DNA from 2 places in the uncultured Pseudoramibacter sp. genome. Region 1 is predicted to be linked to the other one. Evidence: predicted binding sites of a transcription regulator. Region 1 holds the regulator's gene; the other holds the start of a gene.
What was found. The regulator NrdR, encoded in region 1, represses ribonucleotide reductase genes. The targets are predictions, from matches to a motif close to CACNANATNTNGTG.
Positions count from the first base shown of each region.

Region 2: nrdD (anaerobic ribonucleoside-triphosphate reductase) is a predicted target of NrdR. The motif match lies at 2,178-2,191, and genes of this name have one in related genera.

Region 1 is NZ_CAIFFF010000007.1:32,650-36,074, forward strand. Features, by position in the region: gene QZX60_RS05480 (cell division protein FtsQ/DivIB) at 1-50, shown strand, start outside; gene ftsZ (cell division protein FtsZ) at 260-1,378, shown strand; gene nrdR (transcriptional regulator NrdR) at 1,386-1,838, shown strand; gene QZX60_RS05495 (NUDIX hydrolase) at 1,866-2,399, shown strand; gene lysA (diaminopimelate decarboxylase) at 2,497-3,425, shown strand, end outside.
Region 2 is NZ_CAIFFF010000001.1:70,095-73,519, reverse strand. Features, by position in the region: gene nrdD (anaerobic ribonucleoside-triphosphate reductase) at 1-2,018, opposite strand, end outside; gene QZX60_RS00310 (PocR ligand-binding domain-containing protein) at 2,411-3,425, shown strand, end outside.

The DNA.
Region 1 (3,425 bases):
AAGTGGACCTTCAAATCGACGGTCAGGCCTTTTTGAAGAATCGGTCTTGACTAATAATATGGGTTATAATCATCAAAGCTGAGAACTTAAAAAAATTGAAAACAAAGATTTTTTATTGCAATGTTGTGAAATAAAGGGTATCATATTATAAAGTTGTAAGAATGCTATGAGAAGATGAAACCATCTTCGCTTTATTATTTATGAATAAAAACATATACCCTATATAGAGTAGTCTATGTGAGAACCAGGAGGAAGAAAAGTGATAGAACTGGACAACTACAACGATAATTTTGCGCAGATTCGTGTAGTCGGTGTCGGTGGCGGTGGCAACAACGCTGTTAACAGAATGATTGAATCGGGCCTGAAGGGTGTCGATTTTGTCTCGATTAATACAGATAATCAGGCTCTGGCCCTGACTTTAGCAGAAAAAAGACTGCAGATCGGCGAAAAGACGACCGGTGGTCTCGGCGCAGGCGGTAACCCGGAAATGGGTCAGCGTTCCGCTGAAGAAAGCCGCGATGCGATTTCTGAAGTGATTCAGGGCACGGACCTCTTGTTTGTGACGGCCGGCATGGGCGGCGGAACAGGGTCTGGTGCAGCGCCGATTATCGCAAAAATCGCGCAGGAAATGGGCATTCTGACCATTGGTGTCGTCACGAAGCCGTTCTCTTTTGAAGGACGCGTTCGTATGCGCAATGCGCAGATCGCCTGCGATTTCCTCCAGGAAAATGTCGACGCTTTGGTGACGATTCCAAACGACCGTCTGCTCCGCATGGCCGACAAATCCACGTCGCTGCGGGAAGCTTTCAAACTTGCTGATGACGTCCTGCTTCAAGGGGTCAAGAGTATTTCCGACTTGATTTCTATGCCTGGTCTGGTCAGCTTGGACTTTGCCGATGTCAAGACGATCATGCAGGATGCGGGCCTAGCACACATGGGTGTTGGCCGTGCAACCGGGGAAAACCGTGCAGAAGAAGCGGCGAAGGAAGCCATCCTGAGCCCGCTGCTTGAAACGGAAATTACCGGCGCAACGGGTGTTCTGCTGAACATCACAGCTGGTGACGATTTGTCACTGTTTGAAGTTGACAAGGCGGCGACGATTGCACGTGAAGCCTGCGACGAAGACGCCAACGTCATCTTTGGGGCGACCATCGATGAAAACATGGGCGATGAAATCCAAATCACGGTTATCGCGACGGGGTTCCTTCCCGCTGAAGAAAGCGAAGACGTCAGAGATATGAAAGAAAAGATGTCCGCGCGTCCAGCGAGAAGCAGAGCGCCAAAGGACGCACCAGCTCAGTCCGCAAGCGCAGCTAAGCCAAAAACAGATTCAAACGATTTGTTTACCATTCCGACATTTTTAAACAAAGAAGATTAATTCTGCGATGAAATGTCCGTTTTGTAATCATAATGGCAGCAAGGTAGTTGATTCCAGACCGGTTAACGATCAGACCATGATCCGCAGACGCCGCGAATGCGAAAAGTGTAAAAAACGCTTCACGACCTACGAACGAATTGAAAAGATTCCACTGATGGTGGTCAAACGAAACGGCCAGCGGGAATCCTACGACCGAAATAAAATTTACAGCGGCATCTTAAAGGCTTGTGAAAAGCGGCCGATTTCAGTCGAGCAGATTGAGGCCATGGTCGATCAAATCGAGAAACAGCTTTATCAGCTCGAGTATAAAGAAATTTCTTCTGTATATATCGGCGAAAGGGTTATGGAAGCCCTGAAGCCGGTCGATGAGGTGGCCTACGTGCGCTTTGCGTCTGTCTACCGACGTTTTAAAGATGCAGGCGCGTTTATTGAAGAACTCAACAAATTGATTAAGGAGTAAGGAAACAAATTGATTAAGGAGTAAGGATTGGCCAATAAGGTTCTAGATTCGAATCGCATTTACGAGGGTAAAATTTTAAATTTGCGGGTTGATTCGGTTGAACTTCCCGACGGCGGGCACACCAAGCGTGAAATCGTCGAGCACAAAAACGGCGTCGGCATTCTGCCGGTCGACCACGCGATGATGATTTTCGTGCAGCAGTACCGTGACGCGGTAGGGTCAGATTTGCTAGAAATTCCGGCAGGTCTTGTCGAAGCGGGCGAGGACCCGAAGGCGACCGCATCCCGTGAACTGCAGGAGGAAATCGGTCTCAAGCCGCTGAATTTAACGCCCTGTGGATTCGTTTATCCGACACCTGGCTGCTGCGATGAAAGAACGTATCTTTTTATCGCCAATCAATTTGAAGCCCACCGCCTCGAGGCGGATGACGATGAGTTTATTCATGTGGTCAGACTTCCGATCGAGACCGTTAGAAAAATGTACGATCATCACGAGTTTATCGACGCCAAGACGGTCAGCGCATTGGGCTATTATTTCTCACATCAGCATACAAACGAATAAAGTCAAGGGTGATTTTTTGCAGGCTTTGCAGGGAATCACTCTTTTGTATTTTTAAACCATTACAACAAGTTTAGGAAGGATTAACAGGAAAATCAAAATGGAAAATATTCAATTTTCAGGACACGACACAGTCGCATTGGCAGAACAGTACGGCACACCGCTGTACGTCATGAGTGAAGACATCATTCGTGACCGTATCGAGTCCGTTAAAAAAGCTTTTGAAGAAGCAGGCGCGGATTACGAAGTCAATTTCGCAGGAAAGGCATTTACCAATGTGGCGATGTGCAAAATCGTTGCCTCAGAAGGAATCGCGCTGGACGCGGTTTCAAAAGGGGAAATCATGACTGCTCAGGCAGCTGATTTTCCAATGGACCGTATCTGCTACCACGGCAATAACAAAAAAGTCAGCGAACTGAAATACGCGCTGGAAAACGGCGTCGGCCTCATCGTCGTCGACAGCGAAGACGAATTGAAAAAACTGATTCAAGTGACCGACGAACTGGATCAGGACGTCAATATCATGTTCCGCGTTTCGCCGGGCGTCGAAGCCCACACGCATGAGCTGATTCAAACCGGCACCCAGGACACGAAATTCGGCCTGCCCTACAGTCTGGCTAAGGATATTATTGTAAACGCCAATGCCCAGCCACACATTACAGTTGTCGGCATTCACTGCCATATCGGTTCTCAGATTGTCGACGAAGTGCCGTTTATCGCAGCAGCTGACAAGATGATCGCGCTGTATCAGGATATTCGAAATGAAGGCGTCGATCTGCGCGCTATTAATTTAGGCGGCGGCTTCGGCATCCCGTACCTTGAAGGGGATGAATACTTCGAAACCTTAAAATACATTCCGAAGTTGGTCGATCACGTCCGCAAAATCTGCGCGGACCGCGATGTACCGATGCCAAAGCTTATCGTCGAACCGGGACGCTTCTTGGTCTGTGAAGCAGGTGCGACGCTGTACACCATCGGCACTGTCAAGGAAATTCCTGGCGTGCGCAAATACATCAGCGTGGACGGCGG
Region 2 (3,425 bases), on a different contig from region 1:
TCCTCGACCACCTTGATTTCGCCGTCGTAGCCGCAGACCTCGCAGTAATCGCTCTTGGTGTTCAGCTCCGCGTACATGATGTGGTCGTAAATGTGGCGCATCACGGCCAGCACCGCCGGGATATTTTCCTGCATATTGGGCACCTCGACGTAGGAGATCGCGCCCCCCGGCGAAAGCTTCTGGAAGTCTGATTCAAAGCTCAGCTTCGTGAAGGCGTCGATGGGCTCGGTGACGTGGACGTGGTAGGAATTCGTGATGTAATTCTTGTCCGTCACGCCGGGGATGATCCCGAAGCGCTTCTGCAGGCATTTCGCGAATTTATAGGTCGTGGATTCCATCGGCGTCCCGTAGACCGAGTAGGCGATGTTTTCCGCCGCCCGCCATTCGGCACACTTGTCGTTGAGCCGCTGCATCACGGCCAGCGCGAAGGGCTCTGCTTCCGGATCGGTGTGGGATTTGCCCGTCATGTACTGGCACATTTCGTAAAGCCCCGCGTAACCGAGGGAGATGGTGCTGTAGCCGCCGAAGAGCAGCTTGTCGATGGTTTCGCCGGGCTTCAGTCTGGCCAGCGCCCCGTGCTGCCAGAGAATCGGCGCCACGTCCGAGGGCGTGCCGAGGAGGCGTTCGTGACGGCAGCGCAGCGCCCGGTGGCAGAGCTCGAGGCGTTCGTCGAGGATCTGCCAGAACTTGTCTTCGTCCCCGCCGGAGGAGCAGGCCACGTCGACGAGGTTGATCGTCACGACGCCCTGGTTGAACCGGCCGTAGAACTTGTGGCTGCCGTCGGGATTGGTGATCGTCGGTTCGTCGGTCAAGAAGGAGCGGCACCCCATGCAGGTGTAGACGTTGCCGTTTTTAAGCTGTTTCATCACCTTGGCCGAGATGTAGTCCGGCACCATGCGCTTCGCGGTGCACCGCGCCGACAGATCGGTCAAATAGTAGTAGGGCGTGCCCGGTTCGATGTTGTCTTCGTCGAGGACGTAGATCAGCTTCGGGAAGGTGGTGGTCACCCAGACGCCCTGGGCGTTCTTCGTGCCCTGGATGCGCTGGTTGAGCACCTCTTCGATGCACAGCGCCAAGTCGTCCCGGGGCTGGCCTTCCGGCGCTTCGTCCAAATACATGAACATCGTCACAAAAGGCGCCTGACCGTTGCAGGTCATCAGCGTGATCAGCTGGTACTGAATCGTCTGGATCCCGCTTTTGATTTCCTTCTTGAGGCGGCGTTCCGCAATCTGGTTGACCTGCTCGTCGCTGGCGGCGATGCCCGCCGATTCGAGGTCGGCCCGGGTGCGGGCTCTCAGGCTCTGGCGGCTGACGTCGACGAATTTCGACACGTGATAGAGCGAAAAGCTCTGGCCGCCGTACTGATTCGAGGCGACCTGGGCGACGATCTGGGTCGTGATGTTGCAGGCCGTGTAAAAGCTGTGGGGCTTGTCGATCTTCGTGCCGGAAATGACGGTCCCGTTCTGGAGCATGTCGTCCAGGTTGATCAAATCGCAGTTGTGCTCGCGCATCGCGAAATAATCGGCGTCGTGGAAGTGGATGATCCCTTCCTCGTGGGCCTTCACGATGTCCTCCGGCAAAAAGAGGCGGCGCGTCAGGTCGCGGCTGACTTCCCCGGCGATGTAGTCCCGCTGGGTCGAGTTAATCGTCGGGTTCTTGTTGGCGTTTTCCTGCTTGACCAGCTCGTTGTTCCGGTTGATCAGCGAGAGGATTTTGCGGTCCGTCGTGTTGGAGCGGCGCAGAGCCGTGCGCTTGTCGCGGTAGTGCATGTAGGCCTGGGCCACCTCGTAGCCGCGCATTTCCATGATGCCGGTTTCGACGAGGTCCTGAATGTCCTCAACGTTGGCGGCGTGGGTGTACTGACGCAGCTGCTTTTCCACGTTGTCGGCCACCGCCTCGATCTGGCTCGGGTTGAGCCGGCGGATCGGGTCCACCTCGACGTTCGCCTTGGACACGGCGTTCACGATTTTGCTCCTGTCGTAGCGCACCTCTTCGCCGCTGCGCTTGATGATGTTCATCACCTGCATCTCTTCACCCATATTGCCCTCCTTATGTGATCTCTCATGCTTGTGTAATCATTTATTTTTAAATTAGTATTCAGGGTTCAAAAACTCCAGAGCTATTATAATGCGGCCGGCCTTCAAAATCAAGTTATTGTTGTGTGCAAATTTAAATACCACAATATCTGGTTGTATTGTAAACGAGTAACGGCGCGCCATCGCACAGATTCAGCCGTATTTTTTTTAATTTTTTTAACAAGCAAGTAAGATTTTGCCAAAAAATGTCTAAAAATTATCCCATTTGGCCGAACTATGTTATAATGAGAGTGTGACATCATTGATAACGCATACACAAATAGACTAAACAAAAAACACACACAAATACACACATCAATTTGAGGATAGTAGCCATGCTGAAATCATTGAATTTGAAGCCGGACATGCCGGACAACACAGACGATACAATAGAAGACGACCAGCCGCTGAAACGGCTGAAAACTTTGACAAGCGACGAGGCGGATGCCGCGCCCCTCGAGATTCAGGACGTCTTCGATATGGAGCTGCTCCAGCGCATTCAGGACGCCTTTTCAGAAGCGACCGGCGTCGCGGCGATCTTCGTCGACCGCAACGGCGACCCGGTACTGAAATACAGCAACTTCACGCCCTTCTGCACCGCGATCCGCACGATCCCGGAATTTTACAAGCACTGCACCAATTCCGACGACATGGGCGGCCGCAACGCCAACCGCGTCCAGCGGCCGAAAATCTACACCTGTCACGGCGGCCTCGTCGATATGGCCGTGCCGATTCAGGTGCGCGGCGAATACCTCGGTGCGATTCTCGCCGGCCAGGTCCGCATTCCCCCAGAAGAAGCGGCGCAGCTGCCGATGGGCGTGCCGGGCTGTCTGACGGATTTCTCCGACTACCCGGAATTTCTCGAGCTTCGCAAACACGTGCCCCACTCGACCCTGGGGCGGGTCAAGGCCGCCGCTGAGTTGATGTACACCATCGCCAATTACCTCGCGGAGCTGTCCGCTTCCCGAATGACCCAGGAAAAGCTCAGAAAAGCCAACGAACAGCTGATGATGGAAATCCACCGAAGAAGTGAGGCGGAATCGGCTCTCAGAGACGCCGACCTGCGCGCCTTGAAGGCCCAGATCAACCCGCACTTCTTTTTCAACGTGCTCAACACCATCGGCCGCCTGGCCATGATCGAGGGCGCGACCCAGACTCAGGAAATGGTCTACCATTTCTCCGACCTGCTGCGCTACACGCTGCAGACCGGCGAGAACGACTTCGTCCGCCTCGAGGACGAGCTGAACAACGCGCGCAACTTCCTGCACATCCAGAAGGTGCGCCAGGGCGACCACCTGAACTACGTGTTCGACTGTGACGAATCGCTCAACGAAGCCTTCTGCCCGTTCA